DNA from 2 places in the Brevibacillus sp. SKDU10 genome. Region 2 is predicted to be linked to the other one. Evidence: predicted binding sites of a transcription regulator. Region 2 holds the regulator's gene; the other holds the start of a gene.

What was found. The regulator LexA, encoded in region 2, represses DNA repair genes until DNA is damaged. The targets are predictions, from matches to a motif close to CGAACATATGTTCG.
Region 1: the regulator LexA is predicted to act here: its motif matches at 2,057-2,070, upstream of AYJ08_RS21765 (carbohydrate kinase).

The regions. Positions count from the first base shown of each region.
Region 1 covers NZ_LSSO01000208.1:119,233-127,290, reverse strand. Annotated here, with positions in the region: gene AYJ08_RS21780 (Cof-type HAD-IIB family hydrolase) at 1-397, shown strand, start outside; gene AYJ08_RS21775 (hypothetical protein) at 446-1,006, opposite strand; gene AYJ08_RS21770 (DeoR/GlpR family DNA-binding transcription regulator) at 1,088-1,879, opposite strand; gene AYJ08_RS21765 (carbohydrate kinase) at 2,087-3,181, shown strand; gene AYJ08_RS21760 (pseudouridine-5'-phosphate glycosidase) at 3,178-4,098, shown strand; gene AYJ08_RS21755 (YfcC family protein) at 4,233-5,690, opposite strand; gene lpdD (prenylated flavin chaperone LpdD) at 5,789-6,121, opposite strand; gene AYJ08_RS21745 (copper homeostasis protein CutC) at 6,153-6,839, opposite strand; gene AYJ08_RS21740 (PTS transporter subunit EIIC) at 7,075-8,058, opposite strand, start outside.
Region 2 covers NZ_LSSO01000090.1:64,345-72,402, forward strand. Annotated here, with positions in the region: gene AYJ08_RS05650 (zinc-dependent alcohol dehydrogenase family protein) at 1-610, opposite strand, end outside; gene AYJ08_RS05655 (DMT family transporter) at 1,011-1,892, shown strand; gene AYJ08_RS05660 (aminoacyl-tRNA deacylase) at 1,971-2,435, shown strand; gene AYJ08_RS05665 (GNAT family N-acetyltransferase) at 2,512-3,024, shown strand; gene AYJ08_RS05670 (hypothetical protein) at 3,157-3,570, opposite strand; gene AYJ08_RS05675 (DUF456 domain-containing protein) at 3,922-4,410, shown strand; gene lexA (transcriptional repressor LexA) at 4,797-5,417, opposite strand; gene yneA (cell division suppressor protein YneA) at 5,578-5,955, shown strand; gene AYJ08_RS05690 (DUF896 domain-containing protein) at 6,034-6,228, shown strand; fluoride riboswitch at 6,287-6,346, shown strand; gene crcB (fluoride efflux transporter CrcB) at 6,407-6,811, shown strand; gene AYJ08_RS05700 (fluoride efflux transporter FluC) at 6,798-7,160, shown strand; gene AYJ08_RS05705 (HelD family protein) at 7,238-8,058, shown strand, end outside.

The DNA of each region.
Region 1 (8,058 bases), on a different contig from region 2:
ATTGGCTAAGCCTTCTCTTGACCCTGATTTTTACAAGCAAAATCCAATTTATCAAAGCATTATTTTCTGCTCACCTGAGTTTGCTAAGGAGTATATGGAACGCTTCCCTCAATTTGGCTTCATTCACTGGCATGATTATGCCTTGGATATTATTCCATTAGGCAGCTCCAAAGCAGTCGGCATCCAAAAAATGCTGGAACACGGTCATTTTTCCCTTGAGCACACCTATGCCTTTGGTGACGGCTTAAACGATCTTGAAATGCTGGAAACCGTAGGACATGGTGTAGCCATGGGCAATGCCGTTTTGGAAGCAAAACAAAAAGCTCGTTATGTAACAGCAAGCTGCAATGAGGATGGGATTGCCAAAGGTCTCTCTATGTTAGGATTACTAGACTAATTGATTAAAAAAGCCGTTTTCTCTTTATACAGAAAACGGCTTTTTCTCCTATTGTCTTGTTACCTGTTTTATTTTATCCATCATCTGATTCGGTGTTAGTCCGTTTAATTCAGAAATTCCATATCCCTCTAGAGCCACCGTTCTTCCCTCAAAAACAGGGTAGATTCCTTGCCATTTTTCTACGGTTGTGTAGGTATTGGAATCCACTTTTTTTAAGAATAAAAAATATTCACCATCTCCAAGTGCCCCTGGATACTGTAAATTTAAAGGGTCTCTTGCCTCAGGCTTAGGTTCCAATCCATAAAATACAAGCCGTACTTGTCTCCCTATGCTCCCCTTCAGTGTTGCTTTTACTTGAAAGGTTTGTGTATATTTGACGACTTTTCTTCCTTGTACAGCTTGCCCAGTCGCTTGTTCATTAACAGCTTCCAATGGTGTTGCACGAATGATTGCCTGGGAAGCATTGGTTAGTTCCTTGACAGAACTAAATTTTATTTCATTTTGGATCGCTTGTACGTGCTGTGCCTCCTGAAGAGATCTTCCAGCATCCGAGCCCCATTCTGTGTATCCAATCATTAATACCGTAAGCATCCAACTGCTGTACCACATGTTGTGCCTCCTGAACTCTCATGTTTGCTGTTAGTATGTGTTAGGACAGTATGAATATATACGATATTTCTGTGTAACCGGTTACACCCTAGAAGCATTTAACCATTGAACCTGCCATTCTTGACATTTCCCTGCCCATTCCTCAGGTATTTCGCTATCACAAATAACTGTCTGAATGTCTTTTATATCTGCAATCTTATAAAAAGTCTGTAATTCCAATTTAGCCTGATCACACAGCACAATGCATTCCTTTGAATTCTCCATAAATTTGCGAACCAAAAAAGCTCGTTCGGCATCATGATGGCTCATTCCTTTTTGCAAGGATAATCCATCTACACACAGGAAAGCCTTATCTGCATGGAAATATTCCATCATTTTCTCTGTCATCAAGCCGCATACACGTGCATGCTTTTGATGGACCTTCCCACCTAAAAAATAGACATCTCCTGTAAATTCGTCCCTTTTCTCCTGAAGAAAAAAAGCTTGCAGTAAACGGACAGAGCAAGTAATGATCGTCACGTCTTGTTTTTCTAATAAGTAGGGCAACATATATAGTGAAATGATCCCATCATCTAGAGCTACACTTTCACCATGCTGCACCAAATTTGCTGCTGCCTGTGCAATATCTTTTACGCTGCTATAACAAATTTCTGAGTCGTCTTTATAAGAAAGCAGCTCGATGTCTCCGCTTACTTTGACGGCTCCCCCATACACCCGCCTGAGCCTCTGCTCTTGTTCTAGCTCTTCTAAATATCGACGTACGGATTCTGAAGAGACTTGTAGCTTTTCTACTAGCTCAGTTGTTTTTACTTTTCCTTCTTGTTGTAGTAGTTCTAAGATGAGCTCCTTTCTTTCCTCTCCTACTAATGACACACGAACCGCCCCTTTTTCGCCTCTTTTTGCTATTGTAACTCAACTTTTGTCTTTCAGATAGACTTTTGCTTAGATCATGGAGAATCTCTTACTAAAAACAGCCGACAAGCATTTTTGTAAATGTTTTCTCCTATCATACTTGATAAACAAATACTTTACAAACTTTTGTTTAAATGATAAACTTTTGTTTGAAAGGAGGAGTGTCACATGGATAAAGAACAACAAATCTTGCACTATATCCGTTTGAATCCCTTCATCAGTCAACAAGAATTAGCCAATAAAATGGGAATTTCCCGCTCAGCCGTAGCAGGGTATATTGCCACTATGATGAAACAAGGCCAAATCAAAGGAAGAGCCTACATTTTAAAAGAAGAAGCTTCCATCACTTGCCTTGGGGGAGCTAATCTGGATCGCAAAGCTCGCAGCAAACAACAAGTCAAACTGCACTCTTCCAATCCAGTTAGCATCTCTCAATCATGTGGAGGGGTAGCCCGAAACATTGCTGAAAATTTGGGACGCCTTGGTTGCGTTACCTCTCTTATTACTAGCGTAGGCAATGACAAAGAGGGTGAATGGGTTCTTGCAGAAACCAAACAGCATGGGGTAGATGTTAGTCAATCCTGGATGCTCTCCTCTGAACAAACGGGTACCTACACAGCGCTACTAGATGTAGATGGTGAAATGTTCGTTTCCCTAGCAAACATGGATATTTATGAAAAAGTAACAACTGAGATGATCGCAGAGAAATGGGCTCATATCGTCGCTTCCGACATTGTGCTTCTAGATACGAACCTCCCTGAGGACGTGTTGGCATATATGATCAAACGCTGTCACGATGAGAACATTACTTTGTATATTGATCCAGTCTCTTCAGCGAAAGCCAAAAAATTACCCGAATCTCTCATGGGCGTCACAAGTATTTTGCCTAACCAGGAAGAAGCTGAGATTCTTTCTGGCATGAAGATTAACAATGTAGAGGATGTAAAAACAGCTTGCCAGTTCATTCGCAAACGCGGCGCTCTCAATGTCATCGTAACCATGGGTGAACAAGGTATTTTTGTTTCTTCCCCTGAACACGAGGTTTTACTTCCACCATATCCAGTGGATGTTGTAGATGTCACCGGTGCTGGTGATGCCTTTGCCTCAGGTCTATTGCATGGTGTTCTACACGGTGAAGAGCTTTTAGACGCTTGTCGGTTAGGTCTTGCTGCATCAGCTCTGACATTGGTAACAGAACAATCTGTCTCTCCCGAATTACAGCCGGAAAAACTATATCAGTTCGTAAAGGAGAATGCACAATGAAAAACTACTTAACTTTTACTGAAGAGGTTGCACATGCTCTAGAAAATAAATTACCGATCGTCGCTTTAGAAACAACCATTATCTCTCATGGCATGCCGTATCCGCAGAACATTGAGATGGCGAAAAAAGTTGAGCAAATTATTCGCGATAACGGTGCTGTGCCAGCTACGATTGGTATCATGGATGGTAAAATTAAAATTGGTCTCAATGATCAAGAATTAGAAGAATTCGCTACGAACAAATCCGTCGAGAAAGTAAGCCGCCGTGATTTCCCTTATATCCTTGCATCAGGTAAAATTGGAGCGACCACTGTTGCCGGCACTATGATTGCTGCTGAACTAGCTGGAATTGAAATGTTTGCTACAGGTGGTATTGGTGGGGTTCACCGCGAAGGAGAGGTTACGTGGGACGTATCTGCTGACCTAACAGAATTGGCGAATACTAGCGTAGCTGTGGTATGCGCAGGTTGCAAATCAATCCTTGATATCGGACGTACATTAGAATACTTAGAAACACAAGGGGTGCCGGTTGTTGGTTACAAAACAGACGAATTCCCTTCCTTCTACTCCCGTAAGAGCGGCTACGGCGTTGACTTCAAATTGGATACGCCTGATACAGTAGCTTCCGTAATGGATACAAAATGGAAGTTAGGTATGCAGGGTGGAATGGTCATCTCCAACCCTGTACCAGAAGAATCTGCTCTTCCATACGATCAGATTGAAGCAGCGATCCAACAAGCACTTGCCGAAGCGAAGGAAAATAATATCGCTGGCAAAAAAGTAACACCATTCCTGCTTTCAAAAGTAAAAGAACTAACTGCAGGCAAAAGCTTAGAAACGAATATCGCACTTGTATATCATAACGCAGAGGTAGCAGCTAAGATTGCCGTTGAATACAAAAAGAAACAAAAGCAATAAGTTATCCAAATCTAGTTAAAATTATTGTAAACCAGTTTGTTATAAACTCCTGACTATCTTAAAAAGGCAGTTCCAAAGTGATTTCCTCTCTTGGAACTGCCTTCTTTTTATTTTCATATCCTACATATGATCCATTAGTAAGGACCATATCCAATGAACTGTGCAACAATGATAGCGATGCCCCCAACGACTATCTGCAAGCCAATTAGAGGCATAATCCATTTAAACCAGCGAATCCACGGAATTTTGGCTAAGGCTAGTCCAGCCATAAAATATCCAGAGGTAGGCGTCACAATATTAGTAAAGCCGTCTCCCAATTGAAAGGCTAATACGGCGGTTTGACGAGTGATACCCACCAAGTCAGCTAAAGGAGTCATAATGGGCATTGTTAGTGCCGCTTGCCCACTCCCCGACGGGACAATCACGTTTAACAAGCATTGCAGAATAAACATGCCCGTAGCTGTTAAAGAGGAGGGTACTTGCTGAATCGCTTGAGCTGAATAGAACAGAATCGTATCCATTACCTGCCCCTCTGTCAGAACCAGCAAGATCGCCCGGGCCATCCCAATGATTAGCGCCCCTTCTAATAAATCTGCTGCTCCTCTCATAAAGCAAGTAACAAACTCATTTCCACTCATACGACAAATGAAACCAGATACCAACGCTAAACATAAAAAGATGGTGGCAATTTCCGAAATAAACCATCCTTGCTTGATGACACCAAAGGCAATTGTGCCTAATGTCAGCATAAAGCTAAGCAGAACAAGCTTGTGCTTCAAGAGAAATACTTTATGATCCTCGCCCTTTTGATTTTCTGCAGCCTGCAAAGTAGAAGACGCAAAATGACTATGATTCATCTCTTTACCAAAGCTATTCTCCACAAAGAAGCCTTTAGACGGATCTCGCTTCACTTTCATCGCATAACGATATACAAAGGTAACACTAACGATGTATAGAACCACGAATAGCCCAATTCGAAAGCTCATGCCAGAAAACAGTGGAAGCTCTGCTATCTTTTGAGCAACACCTATAGTAAAAGGATTAATAAGAGCGGTACTAAAACCGATTTGGGCCCCTACTAGTACAATCGCGGCACCTGTAATGACATCAAAGCCTAATGCCAAAGCCACCGGAATAAGCAATGCTAGATAGGGCAAGGTCTCCTCAGCCATCGCCATTAAAGAACCGCAGACACCAAAAAATAGCATCATCAGTGGAACGAGCCACTTTTCCTGATTCCCCAATCTGCGTGCCATGGCTACTACCAAAGCTTCCATTGCGCCAGAATATGTAATAATTCCATATGTTCCTCCGACTATAAGGACAAAGAATATAATGTCGGCAGTCTCTACCATTCCTTTATGAATACTAATCAGCGTATCAAAGGGATGGACAGGCTTAGATGGCAGAAAGTGAAAGCTAGTAGGATTGACCACGTTACGCCCATCAACTTCAACGCGGGCATATTCTCCAGCAGGTACTATATACGTAAGTACAGTTGCTAATAATAAAATGCCTAGCAATAAGACGAAGACGTTTAATTCTCTAGGATGCTTGCTTCCCCTTTTCATCTTGAAAAATCGTGCATTCATGTAAAACAAAATCCCCCTTTCGCATCCGTCTATTATAACGTGAAAAAAAGAACTAACTTTTTTCAGTTCTATGACAGTTGAAAAAGGGAAATTACTACCTATTTTGCTTCTCCAAAAAGCTCTTCATGCATCGCTTCACGAGCTGTCTTTACTGCCAGCATGATTTCTTCCTTGCTGGCTTGATCTATATGAATGCCTACAATAGCGGTAACTGTGCATTTTTTCTGTTCACAAGCTAGGCTCGCACATTCGATCGCCAATTGATCTTCCTTATGACCAGGTAGTGTGATAAGCTCCACCTTTACCTGCTCATCCTGCCAATAAGCGGTCGCAACTGCGCCAATATGTACCACTCCCCCGCCTATCAGGTAGACGATATCATCCCCCATCATCTGTCGGCGTACTTCTATGTTAAACGGCCGTTTCTTCATTACTTAATCCCTCCCTCTGTCTTTATAGCTTCTATCCGTTTCGTTTATTCTTTACTAACGCTACTAATTGGGTATCGACTGGTTTCAACGCTTGTCCATCCTGCCTTACTCCCGTGCCAAAATGAACCTCCCTAACACCGGTTTCTTTTACAAAAGTAGGCACAGTCTCAATGGTTAAGCCGGCGCCCGCTAGTATGGTTACGTGTGTAGAAGCAGTTCGCTCTACCAACGCTTTCATCTGATCTACTGCTTGCAGGGCACTTGATTTGCCACCAGATGTTAGAATGCGATCAATCTGTTTATAGTGCAGTAATTGTTCAATCGCTCCTACTTGATCCTCTACCTCGTCAAATGCCCGATGGAATGTAACGTGCATGTGCCCTGTTTCCGTTAATAAAGTCTCTAATGCTCGAAAATCAATGTGATTATCTGGCGTTAAAGCTCCCAGAACCACACCGGCTGCACCTAGTTCCCTGATGGTTTGTATATCTTGCAGCATCACATCTATATCGTTTGTCGTATAAACGAAGGATTGACTATGAGGACGCACCATCACATGTACGGGAATTTTCACCTGATTGACTACATTTTTTATTAGACCATAGCTAGGAGTAAGTCCTCCTTCCATAATACCTGTGATCAATTCCAATCGATCCGCTCCGCCTGCTTCTGCTCGCTTCGCATCATCTAACGTAGTTGCAATTACTTCAAGCATCATGCTACCTTCACTCCCTTTTGGTACGCTTATTTGTTTATTCCTTCTACTTTAGCATGGTGATTGACTACTATGCATCAAAAATGGCAAGAGTTCAACGACTTACCTTTTTTATCATGATCCAACAGACTGCTTCGCTCAAACCATATATGCTCCAGTGTATAAAGATACAAAAAAGAGAAGGCAGGACCCTTATCGGATCATGCCCTCTTTGTAGTACTATTTTTATGATGGTTGGTTATAGTTTTTTAATCTCATCTTTTAAAATCTCGGATTGTGTACCAAAAACAATTTGTACACTACCTTGACCTAAGCGCATAACACCTGCCGCACCTAGCTGCTTCAAGGCTGAATCATTTACCTTTTGGTCATCGTTTACTACTAAACGCAGACGAGTAATACATGCATCAATGTTCTTGATATTTTCTTTTCCACCGATATTTGATAATACTTTTTCTGCTTTATCTCTCATAGCATCATTGGTTTTTGCCGTATCCCTTTCGGCCGTTGCTGCGAAATCATCTTCGCGACCAGGCGTTTTCAGGTTCAGCTTCTTAATCATGATACGGAACAAGAAGTAGTAAAGGACGAAGGTAGCAAGACCAATCGGCCAAAGCAGAAGCGGTTTTTGCGACCATTTAAAGTTAACCAGGTAGTCGATAAAACCAGCCGAGAATCCAAAGCCTAGACGTACACCTAATTCAATAATTATAAAGGCAATCGCACCTGTTAAAACAGCGTGGATACCATATAGTAGCGGAGCAGCAAACATGAATGCAAATTCTAATGGCTCAGTGATACCTGTCAAAAACGCCGCGATTGCTGTACTTAGGAAGATAGAAGCCACCGTTTTGCGGTTTTCCGGTTTCGCCGTGTGAACGATTGCTAGTGCAATTGCTGGCATAGCGAACATCATGATTGGGAAGAAGCCTGTCATAAATAGTCCGGCAGATGGATCTCCCGCAAAGAAGCGATTCAAGTCACCTTTTACGATTTCACCAGCCGCATTTGTAAACGTTCCAATTTCAAACCAAGCGATCGTGTTAATAACATGGTGCAAACCAAATGGAATAAGTACACGGTTCGCGATACCAAAGATACCGCTACCTACAGCCCCCATACTTACAACCGTATTACCAAATGAATTAAGCGCCTCTTGTACAGGACCCCATACAAGACCAAGTAGCAAACCTAACACTACCATGGTAGAGGATGTAATGAT
Region 2 (8,058 bases):
TAACAGTTTGATGTAATGCGGTGTCAGAGGTGTTAATGACAGCAAAGGCGCCTAACTGAAGGAGTTCTTCAGTATAGAAATGATTCCTTGTGACAGCAATCAGTCGAAACCCAAGAATAGCAGATAACTGGCAAAAGATACGTCCAATAGAAGAACCGCAAGCGTTGACGAGAAGGATATCATCTTCCTTTAATTGCAATACTTCTGTACACGTTATCCAGGCTGTTAGAGGGTTTATATAGAGCTGGGCAGCGATGTAATCTTCCATGGAAGGTGGTATCGTGATTGCTAAATCTGCTGGTGCTGTCACATAATCCTGCCAGGTCCCTTCTCCCCGCAAAGGCAGAACACGTTTGCCAAGAAGCTCATGAGAAACGGAAGGTCCTACTTCCTCTACAATGCCGACACCTTCATACCCAGGAATAGTAGGCAATGAAATACGATGAGAATATGCTCCTCTAATGGGAAGCAAGTCAGATGGATTGATAGGACGATCAATCATACGAACAAGAATTTCTCCATTCATAGGAGGTTTCATTTGTTTTTGTTCAACCTGTAAAACCTCCTGCGGGCTCCCAAATTCATAATATCTAATACATGTAGCTATCAAAGTTGTATGTCTCCTTAATCTTTTATCTCTAGATTATTTTATAATATAGGTTTGTCATGATGCTAGTGATTGTAGCTTTCGTGTTCAAAGCTGAAATCCTTATAGTTATTGGCTAAGCAATGCAGCAGACGGAGCAGAAATTCTACTATTTATTTAGAATTTTTTGTTATAAAGCGGAAGTTTGCTTGCAATGTCTTCAAGATTATGAATAATAGTATATAACTTAAAAGGATTTCTTTATTCTAATTACCTGCATGTTTTTCTTTGTAGCTACAAAAGACAGTTTCATTTTTCTTTTAGCAGTAAAAAGAGCGGTTTCAGTCCCATGAACCCGTTTTATTTTTAGTTTAATTGTAGTAGTTAGAGTAATAACCTCTACAAATGGAATGGAGTAAAAATTATGGATATAAGGGCTTTTATTCAAATGTTCATCTCGATGACGATTTTTGGATCAGTAGGATTTTTTTCTGTGTTAACGGGTCTTTCTGCTTTAGAATTGGTTTTTATTAGATGTATTTGTGCGACAGTTTTTCTTGGTTCGATCTGGTTTATTACAGGAACGTATATCAAAGAGCAATGGAGCAAAAAAGAACTAATGAGGGTTAGCTTCTGTGGTATAGCAAATTTATTAAATTGGATTTTCTTGTTTAAATCCTTTGAGCTGATTTCGATTACAGTCGCCATCTCTCTCTATCATCTTGCTCCGATGATTGTCTTGCTTGTCGGTAGCTTTCTTTTCAGAGAAAAGTTAACCATACTCTCAATTCTGGCTATCTCTGTATGCTTTGTAGGAACGGTTTTTATCATTGGAGTAGATGGTGATCTCTCAAATGCTTCGTTTCAAATGACAGGATTTTTGTACGCTATTCTAGCAGCTCTTTTTTATGCAGTAACGATGATTTTAGGGAAGAGTATACAACAAGCAAGTGTTTATGCCACAACGTTTATTCAAACTGCTATTGGCGCTATATGCTTGCTTCCCTTTATCCATTACCATGTATTTTTAGACCTGACTCCGCAGAATTGGGCATACGCAATCATTACTGGCATTATCCACACTGGTGTTGTGTATCTTCTGTTTTTCGATAGTGTACGAAAGCTATCGACCAGAACAATTTCAGGAATGGTATTTTTGGATCCAGCCGTTGCTATTTTATTAGATGTGATCATAATTGGATTTCGACCAAATATGATTCAAACAGTAGGAATTTTATTAATATTTATTGGGATGCTTTATACGTTAAAAAAACCAAAACAACAAAATACAGCGAATATTACGTAAAAAAGATCACCGGCACTCTTGATTTACTAGTGGAGTACAGCTAAAATGGGGAAAATATTTTGAGACGGAGGGGGATCAATGAATTCTTATGAGCTGCAAATAAAAGAGTACCTGCATGCAAAAGCTGCTGATGCCCAGCACTTTATACTGAATCAATCTTGCCATACGGTCGAAGAGGCGGCTAAAGCTGTAAATGCTTCTATTGATGAGCTGGTTAAAAATATTTGTATGCTTGATGAAGATGGACGACTAATTGTGGCCATTGTAAAAGGAGAGGATCGAGCTAGTACATCACGCGTAAGTAAGGGACTCAATATAAAAAGACCGCGTTTGGCAGATGAAAAGGAAGTATTAGCAAGAACGGGTTATCCGGCCGGTGGGGTCCCTTCTTTTGGATTTGAGGCAATTTTTTTGGTTGATCCGAAAATAACAGAATTAGAGTATGTTTATACGGGAGGAGGCTCTCCTCATTCATTAGTGAAAATAAAGGTAGAAGATTTAGTAAGATTAAATAGCGGAAAATTGATGCGTGTAAGAAAATAAGCGATGCGATAAAGCTATCATTAAGGTATTTCTTAGCATACGACAGCTCATTCTATATGAAGTAAGGAGTATAGAAATGAAAATAGAGCTTGTGAAGGTATCTTTGCAGCAAAAGATGATTTTAAGGCATCTAATCGAGCTATATCAATATGATTTTAGTGAATTCGATCATGCAGATGTTAATGAGCATGGTTTATATGATTATCTGTTTCTGGACCATTATTGGACAGAATCAGCTCGAATACCTTTTTTTGTCAAAGTGGATGAAAAATATGCTGGGTTTGTGTTACTGCGAAAGATACGAAGCCAAGAGATAGAATACTACTCCATTGCAGAGTTTTTTATCATGAGAAAATATCGAAAGCGTGGAATCGGTAGAAAAGTAGCATTTCGCTTATTCCATCAATTTCAGGGAGAATGGGAAATCTCCCAAATCGAACAAAATATCTCGGCACAAAAATTTTGGCGTACATTAATTTCGGAATACACAAATCATAATTATCAAGAATTCAGGCGCGAGGATTGGAATGGTCCTATTCAAAAATTCTCGACGATCGGCATACATACAGATGAGGAGAACGAGAGATAATCTAGCACCTGAAAAATGGTGCTTATTTTATTAGATCTCCTCATTCTCCTACACCAAGTTTTAGGGGATGCAGAGGCTGTAAGAGCTGATAACTGATCAGTGAAGGTGTTGCGTGATAACGTGATAAAAAGACTAGTGAATCGTCACGTTTCCTGTAATAGTAACAGGTTTTATACTAGCGTTTTGCAGAATAACAATCCAATGTGAATGTCGTGGGACGGTTACAGTAGAGCCTTTTGGATAGATTTTTTCAGCTCCGTAGGTATTTGCATTCAGTAGATACCAGCCCAATGAGTCTACTTTCTTATCAAACGTAACCGTTACGCTGCCACCTTTCGCGAGGAAAAAAGGGCCTGTGACACCAGCTTCTCCATAACCTCTATCCCATTCCTTTACCGTTAGTGCAAATGGAATAGAATATTGGCTGTAAGCATTACTACTACTAGTTACTTTTGTTGTGCTATGCTTATCTAAAGCCGCATAGCTAGTCGAGGACAGTAAGAAAACAATTGGTACTGCCAATAAAGAACAAACGATTTTGTGCATCTTGCAACCTTCCTTTCCGAAATAGGATATACAGGCTTGGAGCGGGGACAATTTAGTGTATAGTATTAATTTCTCTAAATGTAACATTTCACCTGTTGTCCTTATACCTTTTTCTTGCTGTCCTTTTGCCTGTATGAAGTGGAAAAAGGGAGCCGGTAAAGAGCGCTACAGGTAAATAGGTCAAGCTTTGCTAAAAACGAGATCATAAAAAAGAGCAGGACCATGTATATGTAGGAAAAGACACGTTTAGCGAACAAGAAAAAGGAAACTCCTAGTAAAAATGAAACGTAGGAGAGCACTGAAACGTACATATAGAAAACGGGTCAGATGCAACAAAGAGGGGGTTTAAACATGGATGTTTTATTATGGTTGATCGTTATACTTCTATTTGGTCTAAGTATTGCTGGTATTTTCTTCCCAGTGTTACCTGATACGATCATGTTATGGGGCGGTTTTTTACTATATCAATTCGCGATTGCAGAGCCTGGAGCAGGATTGCCGGTTTCCTTCTGGTGGGGAATGGGAATTTTGAGTGTGGTGTTATTTGGTGCTGACCTATTGACTAATATGTACTTTGTTAAAAAATATGGTGGCTCAAAAGCATCAGCAATCGGGTCAATATTAGGTGTTATTATTGGTGTACTTACGTTTCCGCCATTTGGTATGATTATTCTCCCATTTATATTTGTATTATTAATTGAAATGCTGATGCAAAAACAACCGGCAGAACGAGCTTTTAAGATAGCGATAGGAAGTCTTATAGGTTTCTTTAGCAGTGTCATCATGAAAATCTCTATCCAACTCATCATGATTATCTGGTTCTTTATTGTTGCTTGGTAAAACTTATTGTGGATCGTTACATTGGATTTTGAGTGTGATCCATTCCATAAAACCGAGATTGTCAAATTCTCTATCATTTACTGTAGGGAAAACGGCAATCTCGGTTTATTTGTGTTTACACATCAGGATTAGAGAAGGCTTGTTTGAAGACTTGCTTGAAGACTTGCTAAAAAAGAAACCTGTTTTAAGTGGCTATGTAGCTAATTTACACCTAAATATAAGCCAATAATAGGAGAAACACGAAAGGTATCAAGGAGCTAGGCAGAGTGGAGCATAAAATAAACCGTTACGAACAATAAATTTGAGTAGTAAAAAACTCTTGGCGAGTATGATCTTCACCAAGAGTTTGTACGTGTAAGCACGTGAGAAGTTAAAAATCCAATGCACTAGTGGAAAAGGCGGTAAACGCCAATTACTTTACCTAAAATCGTCACATTATCTAAAATGATTGGTTCTAGCTGTGAGTTTTCCGGTTGTAGACGGAAGTGAGTTTTCTCTTTAAAGAAACGTTTTACAGTTGCTTCATCCTCTTCGGTCATGGCTACCACGATATCTCCGTTATTCGCTACATTTTGTTGGCGGACAATTACATAATCGCCATCTAAAATGCCTGCTTCGATCATGCTCTCTCCCATAACGCGCAACATGAACACATTGTCAGACGTAACGATGTTTTCTGGCAATGGGAAATATTCTTCCACCTGTTCAATAGCTGTAATAGGTTGACCTGCCGTTACCTTACCAACCACTGGTACTCGAACGATGGAGCTTTCATAATCGTCCTGTAGACGAGTCTCGTCCAATAATTCAATAGCACGTGGCTTAGTAGGATCACGGCGGATTAAGCCTTTCTTTTCAAGTCTTGCGAGATGACCGTGAACAGTGGAACTGGAAGCTAGTCCTACGGCTTCACCGATTTCTCGAACAGACGGGGGATAACCTTTATCTTTTACTTCCTTACGAATAAAATCAATGATCGCTTGTTGGCGATTGGAGAGTTTGGACATTTCGAACACCTCATTCTCTCGATCCAGATATTTTCTACATTATACCATGAGAATTTGCGTTCGACAAACATTAGTTCGATTCTTTCGCTTGACAGGAATGTTTGTTCGCATTATGATGATGTTATCGAAATGAGAACAAACGTTTGCGAGGGTGATGATAATGATGGTACAATCTAGCAATTGTCAGAATCTATATAAAGATAAAACAATGACGAGTAAGAACACATTGGTACATCATAGAAAAGGGATAACGCGAGGGCAAGCAATCGTAACGTTATTGCTGATCATAGTATCTTTTGCAGCAGGCAGCATGATTTTTGGAAAAGAGAAAGTGGCTATTGCGGCTCCTCATACACAGCAGGCAGCTTTAGTCATTACAATTCAGCCAGGTGATACGCTGTGGAGTATTGCACAAGCTTATCAACAGGAATCTGGGCTATCAGCCAGAGAACTAATGGATGAGATCATGAAACAAAATCAGTTAGATAGCCCCATGATTTATGCAGGAAATAATCTAGCTATTCCAGTATACCGATAAGCGAAAGCCATAATTTATATCTCCTCTCCTTTGGTCTTGTGTTATAATAAAGAGAAGTTAGTTGAGGAGGTATCACCATTGGTTACTGATGCAGAAATAAAACGTATTAATGAATTAGCCAAGAAATCGAAGGGTGTTGGCTTAACTCCAGAAGAAAAAGCGGAGCAACAAGCTCTTCGTCAAAAATACATTGATGCTATGAAGGCTTCCTTGAAATCTAGTTTAGATTCGATCCGTTATGTAGAGGATGAGGAACCTAAGCATAAGCACTAGTCTATGTGATTTTTCCAATGATCCGTAGTAATAGTGCTGTGAAACAGGTTTTTACAAGTAAATAAGAGGCGATGGAGTTCGCCCTAAGCGCCAATAGGCTAATGACTCCTACCAGTAATATTGCTGGTAGGAGTTTATTTGTATATATGTGAAAAATAATGGATAAAGGAGAGAATGCATGTCTTTTTTAATTGTTGGACTATCAGGAATGATGGGGGCTGTATCTCGATATTTAGTAGGAGCATGGACATCGGGCTGGTGGGAGCTGTCATTTCCTTTAGGTACGCTAGTAATTAACTTGATAGGCTGTATCGGATTGGGAGTTCTCAATCAATATCTCTTAACCCGAAATCAACTGCCTGCTTGGTTTACCTTAGGAGTAGGAACAGGGTTTATTGGTTCTTTCACGACCTTTTCGACTTTTAGTGTAGAGACACTTACCCTTTGGCATCAGCATCAATATGGACTTGCCATTTGCTATGTGCTGGCCAGTCTATGGGGTGGTTTATTGATGGTATGGCTGGGTTCTTGGATAGGTACCCAATTAGCACAGAGAGGGAGCGATACTGATGCTGTTGAATAGTATAGGAGCAGCATTGGGCGGCTGTCTTGGGGCCATGGCTCGTTACGGAATCAGTTCTCTGATCAATCAGCGTTATAAAGGAATGTTCCCTTTAGCGACCTGCTGTATTAATATTTTGGGTTGTTTTTTATTAGGGGTACTAACAAGCTCTTCCTTAGCTCCATTTTTTATCGTAACGGCAGGCACAGGTTTTATGGGGGCTTTTACGACCTTTTCTACATGTAAGTGGGAGAGCTATTCATTAGTTACAACAAAACGTTACCAGATAGGATTCATATACTTGCTTATTAGTTATTCTGTGGGGATTTTATCTGCAGCACTAGGGATGCTGCTCGGGGTACATTTGTGATTTTTAAGATTATCCTTGGAATTGCTTTTTCATTTTGATAAGATAAATATTCGTTTGATGAAAAGGAGGTTAGTCATGTGACCATTCATCATCCTGCATATAAGGAAGAACAAGATCGGCTGGATAAAACAGTACATACGATTGAAAAGGAGATTGGACAGCTGCGAGAGGATTTGCGAGAGGCAACGGACGATTATGTCAAACAAGTAGTCAATTCCTCGAAAGCTAGGGATCTCTTTCATCTGGAAAGCTCTGTGAAAAAGCCTTACTTTGGTCGAGTAGATTTCATGAAAGACGAAACCTATGAAATGGATTCCGTATATATTGGAAAGCGTGGGATTGTAGAACGCGACACAATGGATAGTGTTGTAGTAGATTGGCGTGCACCTATCGCTAGCCTTTATTATAGCGGGGAGAGCAAGGATGCTTTTTACCGAACATTACAGGGAATTGTACGTGGAGAAGTAAAGCTTAAGCGTAATTTTGCTATAGAAGATGGTCGGATTACAGGAATTTATGATGGTGCGTTAAAAGAGACGATCAATCGCGAAATCGGGACGCCAGAGGATTTTCTGGAAGAAGGTTATATTGACGAATTCTTAGCTTCTAGTCTGAATCAAAATAACGATAGTCGATTAAAGGATATCGTTGCTACCATTCAAACGGAACAGAATGATATCATACGTGCAGAAAAAGATCGGGCTATTGTGGTTCAAGGGGTAGCTGGAAGCGGAAAGACTACGATTGCATTACACCGCCTTTCCTATTTAATTTATAATTACCAGCATTTGATTGCGTCTAAGAAATTTATGGTATTTGCTCCTAATAAGCTGTTTTTAACATATATTTCGGATGTATTACCCGAATTAGGTGTGGAGGATGTACAACAAGCCACTTT